2 regions of the Bifidobacterium sp. WCA-178-WT-4B genome follow, and region 1 is predicted to be linked to the other one. Evidence: riboswitches for the same ligand, from Rfam matches in the RefSeq annotation. Region 1 holds a riboswitch; the other holds the start of a gene.
The links. A riboswitch is a leader RNA that binds a small molecule or an ion and turns the genes downstream of it on or off. The one in region 1 is predicted to bind FMN.
Positions count from the first base shown of each region.

Region 2: another riboswitch for FMN. It lies ahead of ribD (bifunctional diaminohydroxyphosphoribosylaminopyrimidine deaminase/5-amino-6-(5-phosphoribosylamino)uracil reductase RibD); the one in region 1 lies ahead of FYJ31_RS06980 (ECF transporter S component).

Region 1 is NZ_VULV01000008.1:52,838-60,473, reverse strand. It holds gene FYJ31_RS07005 (hypothetical protein) at 1-643, shown strand, start outside; gene FYJ31_RS07000 (ATP-binding cassette domain-containing protein) at 630-1,415, opposite strand; gene FYJ31_RS06995 (pyridoxal phosphate-dependent aminotransferase) at 1,463-2,728, opposite strand; gene ppgK (polyphosphate--glucose phosphotransferase) at 3,113-3,880, opposite strand; gene FYJ31_RS06985 (glycosyltransferase family 2 protein) at 3,979-4,992, opposite strand; FMN riboswitch at 5,086-5,237, shown strand; gene FYJ31_RS06980 (ECF transporter S component) at 5,244-5,897, shown strand; gene FYJ31_RS06975 (energy-coupling factor transporter ATPase) at 6,028-7,636, shown strand, end outside.
Region 2 is NZ_VULV01000013.1:46,523-54,158, reverse strand. It holds gene FYJ31_RS09385 (endonuclease/exonuclease/phosphatase family protein) at 1-942, shown strand, start outside; gene ribH (6,7-dimethyl-8-ribityllumazine synthase) at 1,034-1,501, opposite strand; gene FYJ31_RS09375 (bifunctional 3,4-dihydroxy-2-butanone-4-phosphate synthase/GTP cyclohydrolase II) at 1,502-2,707, opposite strand; gene FYJ31_RS09370 (riboflavin synthase) at 2,725-3,354, opposite strand; gene ribD (bifunctional diaminohydroxyphosphoribosylaminopyrimidine deaminase/5-amino-6-(5-phosphoribosylamino)uracil reductase RibD) at 3,339-4,466, opposite strand; FMN riboswitch at 4,566-4,680, opposite strand; gene pabB (aminodeoxychorismate synthase component I) at 4,679-6,073, opposite strand; gene FYJ31_RS09355 (aminotransferase class IV) at 6,070-6,867, opposite strand; gene rpsP (30S ribosomal protein S16) at 7,145-7,606, shown strand; gene FYJ31_RS09345 (RNA-binding protein) at 7,627-7,636, shown strand, end outside.

The sequences.
Region 1 (7,636 bases):
CAATTTCGGTAATGCGTATCAGTTCTCCGTATCCGATATGACCCGGTATACCACCCCGTCCGCGGATATGCCCGCCAACATCTGGTATTACCTGTTCCTGCCGCTGCGCTTCATGGATCGTTTCCCGTGGCTGGCGGGCTCTCCCGCCCCGATGCCGCAATGGGGCTATTACGAGGTGATGGTCGGCGCGATTTTCACGGCCACACCACTGACCGTGATGGCTTTGGCGCTGCCCCTGCTGCGCAGATTGGAGACGCACGGCATGCGGCCATGGCTGATGTCTTGCTTGGCCGTGGCGGCGGCGCTGATCGTGTTCGACAGCCGTGTCGGCGGTCTGGGATGGCGGTATTCCGCCGATTTCGGCTGGCTGATCTCACTGGCGTCCATACCGGGGCTACTGTGGCTGGTCAACGGGCGCGAGCCGGGACGTTCATTGGCGGGTGCCAACGACGCCGTTTCGGACGATGGCATCGCCCGGGTCACCCCGTGGCGTTGGCTGATGCGCTGGGTCGTGGTGCTGGCCGTATTGTGGGCGCTGGGCATAGCCGTGCTGGGTTGCTTCGTGCAGGCGCGCGACGACGCCATGATCGTCAACGATCCGACGCTCTGGCATCGGGTTCAGGCATGGTTCACGATGCTCTAGTCTCGTATCGGCGGCGAATCAGATCCTCATAAAACGCCACAGCCTCAGCCGGCGCTCCGTCAAACACGACCGCGTGCTCGTCCAGCACCAGTACGCGGTCGATGGCGTATTCGGGCCGGCGGATCATATCCGTGTCATGCGTGGCGAAAATCACCTGCTTGTTGTAGCTGAACAACGCCTTGGCCACATGCGCGGTGCCAATCTCATCCAATCCCTTGCTCGGCTCATCCGCCACAATCGCACTCGGCTCAAAGCTCAGCGCGGCCGCAATAGCCAGCAGGTGCCGTTTCTCGGAGTCCAATTCGCCGGCCTTGGCCTTGGAGACCTGCGCCAAATCAAAATGCGCGAACAGATTACCGATGCGCGCATGACGTTCTGACTCGGGCACCTTGTGCTTTTTCAACGCTTCGGAAACAGCCTCGGAAATATTCGCCGCTTGGTAGAAACTGTTCGGAATCTCCTCGCGGCGAACTTTGCCGACCAGATTATCGATGCGCTTCGCGTCCTTCTTCACAGCCGGGTCAAGACGTTCCTCACCGCCCGCAATGGTCACCGTGCCGGCGTTGGCCTTCAACGAACCGTCCAGCAGACCCAGCAATGTGGATTTGCCTGCGCCGTTCAGTCCGATCACGGCCACCCGCCGCTCGCTGATGGTGATGTCCGTGGGAGCAAGTCCCACGTGCCCATCATCATACGTATGCCCGGCCTGTTCCAAAGTGAACGTCAGCGATGCCGGGTGTGGCAGTTCTTTCGGTCTAAACAAGAATCCCATGCCGCCATTGTACGTGGAGTACAGGTGCGGTGACGGCAAACACCGGCCTATCGCAGCAAAGCGGCGACGGTATTGAGCACGGCGCGGATGCCACGCTCGAATTCGTCCGGTTCGGGCAGCAGGGAAACGGCCAGGTATCCATTGGAGGTCATGTCGAAGAAGTAGCCGGGCTGTCCGGTGAGTTGGTGCTCGTCAATCAGCCGCAACACCATTTCGTTCTCATCGATGACTGAGGGCACTCGTAGCAGCACGTTCCAACCGCCTTCGGCCCGTAGCACGCTGACCAGCCCGTTGGGATCGGCATTGAGCAGCGTATGCAGCTTGGCAAGATTATCGCGCACACGCTCCCTCACCCGTCTGGTCTGTGCAGGCGCGGCGTTCAATAATGCGGGAATCCGTTCGGCGGTGATGTCACTCATCGGCAGATAATCATCGGCGATGACGTCCAGTCGACGCTGGGCCTCGGCAACGTCCTCGTCGGGTCCGGACACCTGAATCCATCCGACTTTGGCGTGCGGCGCGGCCAACATCTTGGAGAATCCGTCTAGGGCGAAGGTGAGCACGCCGCGCTCCCCCGCAAGCCGTGCGTTGTCGGGGAAAGGTTCGAGAGAGTAATCGAAGAACACTTCATCGGCGATAAGGGCGATGCCATGTTCACGGCACAATGTCACGATACGTGCACGCTCGGTTGGTTTTACGTACGAACCGGTCGGATTGTTCGGGTTGATGAGCACCAATGCTCTGATGCGTTCGCCACCGGGCTCGCTGAGTAGCCGCTCGAGTTCGGCGATGTCGATGAACCAGGAGCCGTCGAATTGCAACTGGTATTCGACCGTGTCGACGCATTCAAGCCGTGCAATCGACTCGATCAGCGGATAGCCGGGTTTGGGTGCCAGCACCGCGTCGCCGGCATCGCAAAGTAACTTAATCAGCCACGAATACGCCTCGGACGTGGAGCTCAGCAGGTACAGGGCGTCCGGGTCAACGCCCTCGATGGCGGTATTCACATTGGTGAAAGCGGCATGGCGCTCGTTCCCGCCCTCGCCGGCGGCGGGCGAAGCCAACTGAGGGCTGCTTGCGTCTACCACGTTTGCCGTATTGAGGAATGCGGCCAATGATTCTCGTGCCGCACGCGGTCCACGCGGGTCGGCCGTATACACGCTCGGCACCAATTCGGGTGCCAACCCGTGGCGGGTCGGATTGGAATCGTTGAGTTTGCTGAGTGCGATGCCGTTTGCCTTGGCTGCCGCCTCGGCCGCCGCAATGGGATTCGGCGCAGAAATATCCACACGAGAAGAGAAATGCACGCTCATACCCTCCACGATAAAACCACCCCTGCCGAGCCAGGTATATCGAGGCCTCATATCCACCAGCATCCAGCACTACGACAATCGTGCGGCACGGCAGCGGAGTCGTCAGACATACTATGACTTCAATCCACATCGAATAACGGCCTAGCTACATTCATTAGGTCATTTTCGCGCTCATTAGGTCACTGCTAGTCGAGCCTCACAATTGTTGATGCTTGAAACGCCGCCATTCCGAGCCCATTGCAATTCAGGTTTGGAATGGGAGTGACCTAATGAACACATAATCGACCTAATGAACGAATTACTCATTAAAAAAGGCCGCCCGAAATACTTGGACGGCCTTACATATGGTCAATACGGCTCCTGCGCCAGCAGAAATAACTCAGCTCACTGCTGCTTGGTGCTGGCATAGTAGGCGGCACCGACGATGCCGGCCTGGTTACGCAGCTTGGCGGGCACAATCGGGGTCTTGATATCCACGTACGGCAGGAACTTTTCGCTCTGACGGCTCACGCCGCCGCCGACGGTGAACAGGTCCGGGTTGAAGTACTTCTCCATAAGGCCGTAGTACTTGGTCAGACGCTTGGCCCACTTCTTGTAGCCCAGTTCCTCGTTCTCGCGAATCGCGGAGGAGGCGTACTTCTCGGCGTCCAGATGCTTGGCGCTCAGGATGATGTGTCCGAGTTCGGTGTTCGGGATGAGCGCGCCGTTGTAGATCAAAGCGGTGCCGATGCCGGTGCCCAGTGTGGTGGCGATGACCAGACCATCCTGGCCCTTGGCGGCACCGAACTGGACTTCGGCCAGGCCGGCGGCGTCGGCGTCGTTCACCACGACGACCGGGCGGCCGCAGGCTTCGGAGAACACTTCAGTAACGTCCACGCCAATCCAAGACTGGTCGAGGTTGGCCATGAAGTCGAGCTTCTGGCCGGGCTTGATCGGCGCGGGGAAGGCGATGCCAACGGGTGCGGATTCAGGCACTTCGAAGTGGTCGAGCTGCTGCTTGACGATTTTGGCCACGGCCTGAGGAGTGGAGACCTCGGGAGTGAGAATCTTCAATCGCGGCTCGGCGAAATCGCCCTTGGTGAGGTCGACAGGTGCGGCCTTGATGCCGGAACCGCCAATGTCAACACCAAAAGCCTGTGCAGTTTCAATCATCGTTGACCTTCCTTTCCTGATATGTCATCGATCCACGATTTCGCCCAAGTCTAACGCGACCATCACGCGGACGCGCCGGACGGGCCGGGGCATGGCCGTCACTCAAGCGACGGCATGGGCTTCCAGGTGGGGTCGTGCATCAGCTTGCGCGAGTCCCACCAGCCCTTGGCAATCTGCACCAAACCGGTCTTGAGGTGCTCGCGATCCACCATCACCAGGCGAATGACTTCCTTGGCCGCGGTGAGCACGGTACCCAGTCCAAACACCAGCGGGCGGAAGTCACCATAGGTCATGAAGTACCGGGCCATGTATCCGCGGTTGCGCATGATGTGATACCGGTTCATGTCGGATGTGGAGTTGAGCTGGCGCACGCCGGCGATATCCCAATTGCCGATCTCGCGCGTACGGCGCAGGATCACGTCGGGCACCACAATCGGGTTGGTGACCTTGCTGGCGCGGTAGCCATACATCGTGTCATCCCAGTAGATGAAGAAGCGCGGGTCCGGCAGACCGATTTCCGTGACCACACGGCGGTTGAACAGGCCGCCTTCGAAGCACAGCGTGTCCATCACTCGATACCCGGCCGGGCCAAATGCGGCGGGCGCAATCGGGTTCGGAATGCCCAGCGGCACAATGAAGTCGTACTGCCAGTAGAACGGGCCGCCATCGTAATCGAATCGGGATCCCTGAATCACCTCGTGCTTGTCGGTCCACTTGGACAGCTTGGCAATGGCGTCCGGCAGCACGGCCACATCGTCGTCCATCACCCAGAACCATGCGGCACCCAGCTCGTAGGCTTTGGCCACGCCGGCGGAGAAACCGCCCGCACCACCCAGGTTCTCGGTCTGCGGCGCATAGACCACACGTTCTTCGTTGCCGGACTGGTCGGCCACGGTGGTGCCCCATTGGCCGGTCACCTTGCCGGCAAACGCAGCGACCATGTCCGCCGTCTGATCGGACTGCTCGTTGTCCACGATGACAATGCGCCACGGTGCCTGCTCAAGCGCCAGAATCGAATCGAACAGTACCTCGAGCAGCTGCTGACGTTTGTAGGTGGTGACGATCAGGGCAAGCTTGTCGATGGTGTTGTTGGGTTTCTTCACTTCAGCCATGGCTCCCATTGTTGCACTTGACCGGCACAAGACGAATTTTTGCACAGTGAAACGCGGGTTGCGTACGTCCGGCGCATGGCGTATGAATAAGCCTGTCAGTTTCAGGGAAGGTGCAATTCCTTACTGGCGGTAACCTGTACCCCGGGTTTCATAACGGGGATGGCGGGAAGCCCGCGACCCGCGCAAGCGGCTGATCCGGTGAGATTCCGGAGCCAACGGTATAGTCCGGATGAAAGAAACGAGGGCTCATTATGAGCGTATCTTCGCGTATCCGCATGCAAGTTGTTCGTTCTGTGGCGCCCGAGGCCGAGGGTTCGGCCAGCGCGTCCACCGCCAGCACCAACGCCAAACTTGGCTCACACACCACTGGCGTGGCCGATTCCGGCCGCTGGTCCACGCGCCGTATCGCCATGTATGCACTGTTCGTGGCGCTGGCGATGGTCACCAGCTTCATTGAATTCCCGATTACGCCGGTCACTTGGCTGAAGTACGACCCGTCCGGCATCGTCTGCCTGATCGCCGGCTTTGCGTACGGTCCGGCCGCCGCCGCAATCGTGTCTGTGCTCGGCTTTGTGCCGCACATGTTCGCCGACCCGTGGGGTTCGCTGATGGCTGTGCTGGTGGCGCTGTTCCTGTCTGTGCCGGCCGCGTTCATCTACCGTGAGATCCGTACGCGCAAGGGTGCCGCCATCGGCATTCTGGTGGGTGCGGTGCTGGCCATCGTGGTGGCGCTGGTGGGCAACCTCATCGTCACGCCGATTTACGCGCACATGACCTACCAGGCTGTGGCCGCGATGATTCTGCCGATTCTGCTGCCGTTCAACGTGGCTAAGATGGCGATTCACGCCGTGATCACCTTCCTGATCTACAAGCCGGTCTCCAACCTGCTGTCCAAGCAGCAGTGACTGGCCTGAGACGGGCCTATGCCCGCCACGACTAACGACCACTCAACGACCACTCAAAGAACAAGAACGCAGAACTCCGGCCTTTGCCGGGATTCTGCGTTTTCGCCTATCAGTTACGGATTACTGTTTCATGACCGTTGCACCCCGTTCCTTCGACGCCGACGAGTTCCACGATTCTGCCGAACCTCACGCTTCCGCCGAGCCTGCCTCCCCCGCCGCCGTACTCAAGGACATTCGTTTCAGCTATGACCGCGGCACCTCATGGGCTTTGGATGGCGTTTCGCTCACGGTCCATGCAGGCGAGCGCCTATGCTTGGTCGGTCCGAACGGGTCGGGCAAGTCCACGTTGGCCCGTCTGATTGCGGGATTGACCGCGCCGGACGGTGGCGAAGTGACGCTACTGGAACAGCGCGTGTACGCAGCCGGCCCGAATGCCGATGCCTATCGTGCTGCCCGCCGCGGCATCGGTATGGTGTTCCAGAATCCCGAGGATCAGCTGGTCACCACCGTGTTGGAGGATGACGTGGCCTTTGGCCTGGAGAATCTCGGGCTGGAGCGCGGGCTCATCAGCGAGCGTATCGTTGATTCATTGCAGGCCGTGGGGTTGGCGAACTTACGCCAGTCCGACCCGACCCGTATGAGCGGGGGGCAGCAGCAACGCGCCGCCATCGCCGGCATGCTGGCCATGAACCCGGCGATGCTGGTATTGGATGAGCCGACCGCCATGCTGGACGAATCCGCACGCGCCGAAGTTATGCGCATTTTGGATGATTTGCAGGCGCGCGGCACCACAATCGTGCATGTCACGCATCATCCGGATGAGACCGTTCATGCCGATCGCATCGTGCGCATGGAGGCCGGGCGAATCGCTGGTGTCACTGCAGCCGTCGATAATCGACCCCCGCTGGCGGAGGCTGTCTCGCAAAGCGAGACCGAGGGTGGCATCGGCACAGAAGCCGCCCCCTGTCGTCCTACGAACGACAGCCCCCGCCAGCGGGAGCGCGAAGACGGCTCCGAACTGCCGCTGCTCTCCGATGGCATCGGTGATATGACGGACCCCATCATTCGCGTCTCGCATCTGACCTATCGCTATCCTTCGGCCAAACGGGCGGTTATCGATGACCTGTCGTTCACCATCGCGCGCGGTGAAACCGTGGCACTGATGGGCGTGAATGGTTCGGGCAAGTCGACGCTGGTGCGCATGTTGTGCGCGCTGGCCGCGCCGACCGCCGGCAGCATCGAGGTGGCCGGCGTTCCGGTGTCCTCGATTGGCAGGCGCGGTCGCAACGCGCGTCCGAAGTCGGCGAATCGCAAGCAATTAGCGCAATTGCGCCGGCATGTGGGTTACGTGATGCAGCATCCGGAGCACCAGTTGTTCGCGGACACGGTGGCCGAGGACGTGGCGTACGGCCCGCGCAACCAGGGGCTCGCCGAGGCCGAGGTGGCCGACCGTGTGCGCGAATCACTGGACCTGTTGCATATCGGGCATCTTGCCGACCGCTCCCCTTTCGACCTGTCCGGCGGACAGCAGCGATTGGTGGCCATCGCCGGCGTGCTGGCCTGCAATCCTGACGTGCTCATCATGGACGAGCCGACCGCGAGTCTGGACGCCCAAGCCAAGAAGCGTATCCATGAGCTGTTGCGCATGCTCAAATCACGTGGCGTGACCGTGCTCATCATCACCCATGACTGGGAGGAGGCCAAGCAAATCGCCGACCGCGTGGTCCGTATGCCGATTG
Region 2 (7,636 bases), on a different contig from region 1:
GAATGGACTGCGATGTCGTTGCTTATTATGGTCGCGCTGATTGCCAGCTCACAGCGCATCAGCTACTGGGGTACGTCAATCGACCCAGCCGGCAAACGCAGAGAATCCCACCGTGAAACAGCCCGTGAAACAACTTCGCCGACGCTGTCAAAAAGCCATAACAGCAATACATCGGGTACCTCAAACACTCCGAAGGAAGGACCCGAAACAATCTCCGACGGGCACCGTGAAACAACGCGTGAAACACTCTCGCCCCAGTTCTCGGTTATGACGATGAATTGTCGATACGGACGCGCCGACGCCGCTGAAATCATTCGCAATATTCGCGAACGCAATATCAGCGTATTGGCCTTGCAGGAAGTCACCGACGACCTCATCACACGTCTTACCGAAGCCGACATCAACGAACTCCTCCCCTCCCATCAGTTCGGAGAGGCCAAAGAGACCGATAACGGTGGATTCAACGTGATCTATTCCCGCTACGAGCCGAGCGCAGCGGTGCCCAACGTGGTCTCCATCCCTGCCGCCGACGTTCCCGCCATCACCCTCAAAACCTCCGGTAACCGCACAGTGACGCTTTGTTCGGCTCACCCGAAATCGCCGATGCGCGGCTGCGCGGATTGGTCGGCCGGCATTCTGGGTCTGCGAGAACTCGCCCGTGCAAAATCCGTCAGCAATCGCAATATCATCGTCGTTATGGGCGATCTCAACTCGAGCACCGACCACCCGAGCTTCCGCGCGTTGCTCAAGTCCGGATTCAAGGACGCAAGTCTGATTCAAGCCGCCGGCCCGAATCTCACCTTCCCGCGCTGGCTCAAGTGGCCGCGCATCGAACTGGACCATATCCTGTTCACCCAAGGGCTCAGGCCGTCCGGTGTGACGTCCTTCGAAGTGCCGGACACCGACCATCTGGCTTTGGCCGCAACGCTCACCCTGCGGTAGCGGGCGCGGCGATCGATCGGGCCTTGGCCGTGTGGCGCGAAGCGGGCGGGAACGTCTGGAAGACCCCCGCCCGCAGCCGGGTGGTTCGCCGTCAGAGGTCCATGGAGCGGATCAGATTCACCATTTCGATCGCGCCCTGCGCGCACTCGGAACCCTTGTTCCCCGCTTTGGTGCCGGCCCGTTCGATCGCCTGTTCGATGGAATCCGTCGTCAGCACGCCGAACAGCACCGGCACACCGGTGTCGAGGCTGGTCTGCGCGATTCCCTTCGAGACCTCATTGCACACGTAATCGTAGTGGCTGGTGCTGCCCCGAATGACCGCACCCAGGCAGATGATCGCATCGTAGCGCTTGCTCTTGGCCATCCTCGACGCGATCAGGGGTATCTCAAAGGCGCCCGGCACCCAGGCCACCGCTATGTCCTGTTCGCGGACATTCTCCCTTTTCAGGGTGTCCAGCGCCCCTGCCAGCAGTTTTGAGGTGATGAACTCGTTGAACCTCGCCACAACGATGCCTATCGTGATGTTTTCGGCTACCAGATCGCCTTCGAACGTGTGCATTTATTCCTCCTCCATGTTCAGGATATGTCCCATGCGGTTTTTCTTGGTTTTGAGATAGAAACTGTCGTAAGCATTGGCTTCGATTTCGATTGGTATTCTGTCGCGGATCTCCATTCCATAGTCTTCCAATTGATACACTTTGTCGGGATTGTTGGTCAGCAGGAGCATAGACCGTATCCCCAGATCCCTGAGAATCTGCGCTCCGATGTAGTACTCCCTCGCGTCACCGGGGAATCCCAACGCGAGATTGGCGTCGAGCGTGTCCATGCCCTCGTCCTGCAGACGGTAGGCCTTCAGCTTGTTGACCAGACCGATGCCCCGCCCTTCCTGGCGCATGTACAGCAGCACGCCCGAACCATGCTCCGCGATCATCCTCATCGCCGTGTCCAACTGCTGACCGCAATCGCAACGCAGCGAGCCGAAGACGTCACCGGTCAGACATTCCGAATGCACCCGGCACAACACATCGGTCCCATCGCCCAGATCCCCCATGACCAGCGCGACATGATGCTCGCCGTTCAACCTGTTCACATAGCAGTGCGCCGTGAATTCCCCGTATCGCGTGGGCATCGCCACGGTCGAGACGCATTCGACGAGCGTATCGTGCGCTTTCCTGTATTCCTGCAGTTCCTTGATGGTCAGGAGCGGGATCTGATGCTCCTGGGCGAACCGGGTCAGGTCGGGGGTCCTCATCATCCGGCCATCGTCGTCCATGATCTCGCAGCACAGGCCGCATTCGCGCAATCCCGCCAACCGCATGAGGTCGACGGTCGCCTCCGTGTGCCCGTTCCGTTCCAGGACGCCGCCCTTCTTCGCCACCAGGGGGAACATATGTCCCGGTCTGCGGAAATCGAGGGGTTCCACGTCATCGGAGACGCACATGCGAGCCGTCAATCCCCGCTCTTCGGCGGAGATGCCGGTCGTGGTGCCACGGTAATCGATGGACACCGTAAAAGCGGTTTCATGGTTATCGGTGTTGTGCTCGACCATGGGCGGAAGCATCAGCTTGTGGGCCAGTTGCCCGCTCATGGGCATGCAGATCAATCCCTTGGCGTGGGTTGCCATGAAATTGACGTTCCATGTGGTGGCCGACTGCGCGGCACAGATGAGATCCCCCTCGTTCTCCCGGTCCTCGTCATCGATGACCAGAACGAGTTTTCCTTCCCGCAGCGCCTGCAACGCCGCTTGCACCGACTGATGGTTCATGATTCATGCATCCTTTCTCAGAACCCGCACCGGGACAGCAGATCCTGCGTCAGTCCCGTCCGGGTCGTCATCATGTTCCGCACGTATTTTCCCAATACGTCGTTTTCGAGATTGACCACGCCGCCGACCCGTTTCTCGCCCAGCACCGTCTGCGCCAAGGTGTGCGGGATGATCGATACCGAGAAGTCCCTTTCCGTGACCTCCGCGACCGTCAGGCTGATGCCGTCGACGGCGATTGAGCCTTTCTCGACGATGCCTTCGAGTATCTCGTTCCGCGCCGCGATCCGGTACCACACGGCATTGCCTTCGCGCCGCACGGAAGATATGCTGCCCGTGCCGTCGATGTGCCCGGTGACGATATGGCCACCGAACCTTCCGTTCACCGGCAGGGCCCGTTCCAGGTTGACGCCGCTCCCGTGGCGCAATACGCCAAGCGAGGTTCTGCGCCACGTCTCATTCATCACGTCGACGGTGAAGCGTCGCCGGTCGAAATCGACGACCGTCAGACAGATGCCGTTCACCGCCATGCTGTCGCCGATATGGAGGTCTTCCATCACGTTCGTGGCGTCGACCGACAGCGTGCAGTTGGCGGCGCTCCTCCGTATGTCCGCCACCGTTCCGACTTCCTCCACTATTCCCGTGAACATGAATACACCACCTCGCTTTCCACCAGATAATCCTCTCCCACTCGGGAGCAGGTGCGGGGCCGGAGCATGACGGCGTCGGAAGGCAGGGCGACCCCTTGGCCGCCCACCGGGCTTTTCGCGGTGCCGCCGAATATCTTCGGCGCGATGTACACGTGCGCCTCATCGACGATCCGCTGTTCGAGGGCGCTCCAATTCATCGCGCTCCCGCCTTCCAGCAGCACGCTGTCCATCTGCATATCCCCCAGGCGCCGCACCACGTCCGCCAGATCGACGTGGTCGCCCTTCCTTCCGACGGCGAGTATTTCGCAGCCGTGCCGCCGGTAGTCCTCCGCCTTGCGTTCGTCATCGCAGGCGGTGGCGATATAGGTCCTGACGTCATTCGCCGTCTGCACGATCCGCGAGGTGAGGGGCGTCCTCAATCGCGTATCGCAGACGACGCGAACCGGGTTCCTTCCGTGTGCCATGCGGCATGTCAGCAACGGGTCGTCCTCGATCACCGTGTTTACCCCCACCATGACCGCCGCGACGGATCGACGGAGCTGATGGACCCGACGCCTCGACTCCTCGCCGCTGATCCACCGTGATTGATTGGTATGGGTCGCTATCTTCCCGTCCATCGTCATGGCGTATTTCATGATGACATACGGCGTATGCGTGGTGATGTATTTGCTGAACACCCGTATCAGATGCCGGCACTCGTCGGCCAGCACCCCCACATCGACCCGTATGCCGTGGTCCTCGAGCATGCGCACGCCCTTGCCGGACACCACGGGATTGCAGTCCAAGGTTCCGACGACGACCCTTGCGATGCCGCTTTCCACGATCGCCTCCGTGCATGGCGGCGTTTTGCCGTAATGGCAGCACGGCTCAAGCGTGACGTACAACGTCGCCCCGGCGGGTGACTGCGTGCAATGCCGCAACGCGTTCCTCTCGGCGTGCAATCCGCCGAACTCCTCGTGATACCCCTGCCCGATGATCCGATCGTCCTTGACGATCACCGCGCCGACCATGGGATTGGGGTTCACGTATCCGGCCCCTCGCTTCGCCAGCTCGATCGCGAGTCCCATGTACTGCGCATCGTCCATGTACGCCTCCAAGCATGTTGCGCCCATACGCTATCCAAGGCATACAAAAGAAGGTTCATGCGAACACGAAAACGCCCTGAAATGATATGGCATCATTTCAGGGCGTACGACGAAGCATGAACGTACTTTCATCTTCTCTCATCCAGACTGTACTGTCGGCTTTGGAATCTCACCAAATCATGCCTTGCGGCTCGTGGGCTGTACCACCGGTAGGGAATCGCACCCTGCCCTGAAGATAGTTATTCGTTTTGCCCACGATTGTACTCGCCGACGCTCCCCCTGTCAACGGAAGCGGCCTCACGCAGCGCCCGGGCCTTCTGCATCGTCTCGTCGTACTCGAAGTCGAAATCGGATTCCACGGTGACGCCTCCGCCCACGCCGAGCGACGTCTCGCCTCCTTCACGCACGATGGTGCGGATCACCACGTTGAAATCGCAATCGCCCGTATCGGAGAAATACCCGATGCTGCCCGTGTACAATCCCCGGGGCGCGCGTTCGAGCTCGTCGATGATCTGCATGGCGCGAACCTTCGGGGCGCCGGTGATCGAACCGGTGGGAAACGCGGCGCGAACCGCGTCCACGGCGCAACGATCCTTGCGCAGCGTCCCCTCGACGGTCGCGACGAGATGGAATACGGAAGGATACGTCTCGATGGCGAAGTCGGGGTCCGTGCCGACGGAACCCGGTTCGCAGACGATCGACAGGTCGTTGCGTTCGAGGTCCACGACCATCAGCAGTTCGCTGTGGTCCTTCTCGCTGCGGGCGAGTTCCTCGCGGTTCGCCCGATCCTCGTCCGGCGTGCCGCCGCGCGGCCGGGTCCCCTTGATGGGCCGCGTCACCACATGCCCCGAGCGAATCTCCATGAACCGTTCCATGCTCGAACAGCACACGTCGAGACCCGGTGCGCGCAGATAGGCGGAAAACGGGGCCGGGTTGTGGGTGCGCAGATAACGGTAGATGGCATAGGGGCTCCCGGACGTCTCCAGGCGCAGGCGCTGCGCCATGTTGACGACGTAGGCGTCGCCGGCGCGCAGATGATCGACGAGACGGGCCAGGGCGTCGCCGTACCCGGCCCGCGTGAAATCGGAGGAGCATGGGGCGAGCGAACGTCGGCGCGCGGGATGAGGGGCGGGCGGGCATGAATCCACCAGGTCCTGCGCCCATGTCAGGGCGTGGGCGGCCGTCATCGTCCGCCCCTGGCAGCAACAGAACAACGACCGCGACCGGACGTCCTCGATGAGTAGCAGGTCGTAGAAGACCATGCTCGCCTCCGGTGTGGCCGCGACGGGATCGTGCCTGGTCGGCACGCCGCACGATTCGCGGCCGAAATCGTATCCCAGATACCCGATCGCGCCTCCCGTGAGGGGCAGACGCGGATCGCGCGCGCCATCGCAGGGTCCAAGCCGCTTCTTCACGACATCGAGGAAATCACCCTCCACGGCAACGCCGTCGACGAGGCATCCGCCCCGCCCATGTTCGATCACAAGATAGGGGAAGAGTCCCAGGATCGAGTAGCGCCCCTGCGCCCCCGGCATCGAGGAGTCCAGGAACGCGAAGCGTTCCTCGCCGCGCACGCGCTCCACGATGTCGGCAAGCGGTCGGAACGTCCTGAGCTTGAACACCTGCGCGCTCACCGGAACTCCTTCGTCTGCGCCCGGTCCCGCGTCCGCGCCACCATGCGGGCATAGGCGTCGTTCACGTCGCGCGACACGCTCCCCGGTTCGAATTCCACACCGCCGATACCGGCCACGGGCATGGCACCCATCAGGGAGTTGGTGAGGAACACCTCGTCGGCCCGAAGCAGCTCGTCGGGCATGATAGGGCGTTCGACGGCCCCCGTGAACCCGATCACGGCATGGCGCATGACCCCGGGCAGCAGACCGCAGGAGACGGGAGGCGTCACGACGTCTCCCCCGATGACGGCGAAGATATTGGAGACGGCCCCTTCGGCGACCTCGCCCCGCGTATTGAGGAACAACGGCTCGTCGACGGCGCGGTCACGGGCGCGACGCTTCTCCATGATGTTTTCGGCATACGCCAACGTCTTCATGCGCGCGAGGGGGGAGGATTCGTTCCTGCGCACATCGGCGAAGTCGCAGCGGAAGGCGCGCTTCGCCCCCGGCGCGGCATACGGGTTGCGTCTCAACGAGACGACGCGGTTGCGCTCGGTGACCGTGAGCTTGAGGGCCGAATCGTCCGATGCGCCGAGTCCGGCGCATGCGCGGAGAACCATCGTCTCCAAGTCGGCACGACGCGCCTCGATGCCGAGGTACCGCAACGTCCCATCCAAGCGCGTCAGATGGTCGTCCAGAAACACGGGCGCGCCACCAGATACCGCGATGGTCTCGAAGGCCCCCATGCCGAAGAAGAATCCGTCATCCGCATCCACACGCGCCCGGGCACCGGGGCCGATCACGCACTCACCCATCGATCAGCGCCCCCTTTCCCGTCTCGCACTGCCATCAATCAGGCTATCAGCCATGGCGACGGCGGGCGCGCCGCCGACACGCCGTCCGTCCGGCGATTCCGTGCGTCACGACCGGACCGATGCGCAATATCCGGCTTCCGCGTTACACTAGTACGGTTATTCGCGCGCGCGTGGCGCCCTCTACACCCCGAGCCGCGAGGACACGTGGATTCCGGCCGGTCATGCCCCACATGGCAAACCGAGAACCCGCACACCTAGCATTACAAGGAGAGCCATTTTGGCAACCAAGATTCGTCTGAAGCGACAGGGCAAGAAGTTCTACGCCTTCTACCGTGTGGTGGTCGTCGATTCCCGCAAGAAGCGTGACGGCAAGGTCATCGAGGAGATCGGTACCTACAACCCCAACACCCAGCCCTCGACCATCCAGATCAAGTCTGACCGCGCTCAGTACTGGCTCGGCGTCGGCGCTCAGCCGTCCGAGCCCGTCTTCAAGCTGCTGAACATCACCGGCGACTGGCAGAAGTACAAGGGCCTTGAAGGTGCCGAAGGCACCCTGAAGACCGTTGAGGCTGGCCCGGACGCCGAGGCCCGCATCGCGGCCGTTGAGAACCAGGCTCAGAAGCTGAAGGCCGCCAAGTCCGAAGCTGCTGCCAAGGCCAAGGCTGAAGCCGAAGCCGCTGCCGCCGCTGAGGAAGCCCCGGCTGAAGAGGCCGCCGAAGAAGCTCCGGCTGAGGCCTGAGCGGAAACGAAAGGCTAGCTATGCTCGCAC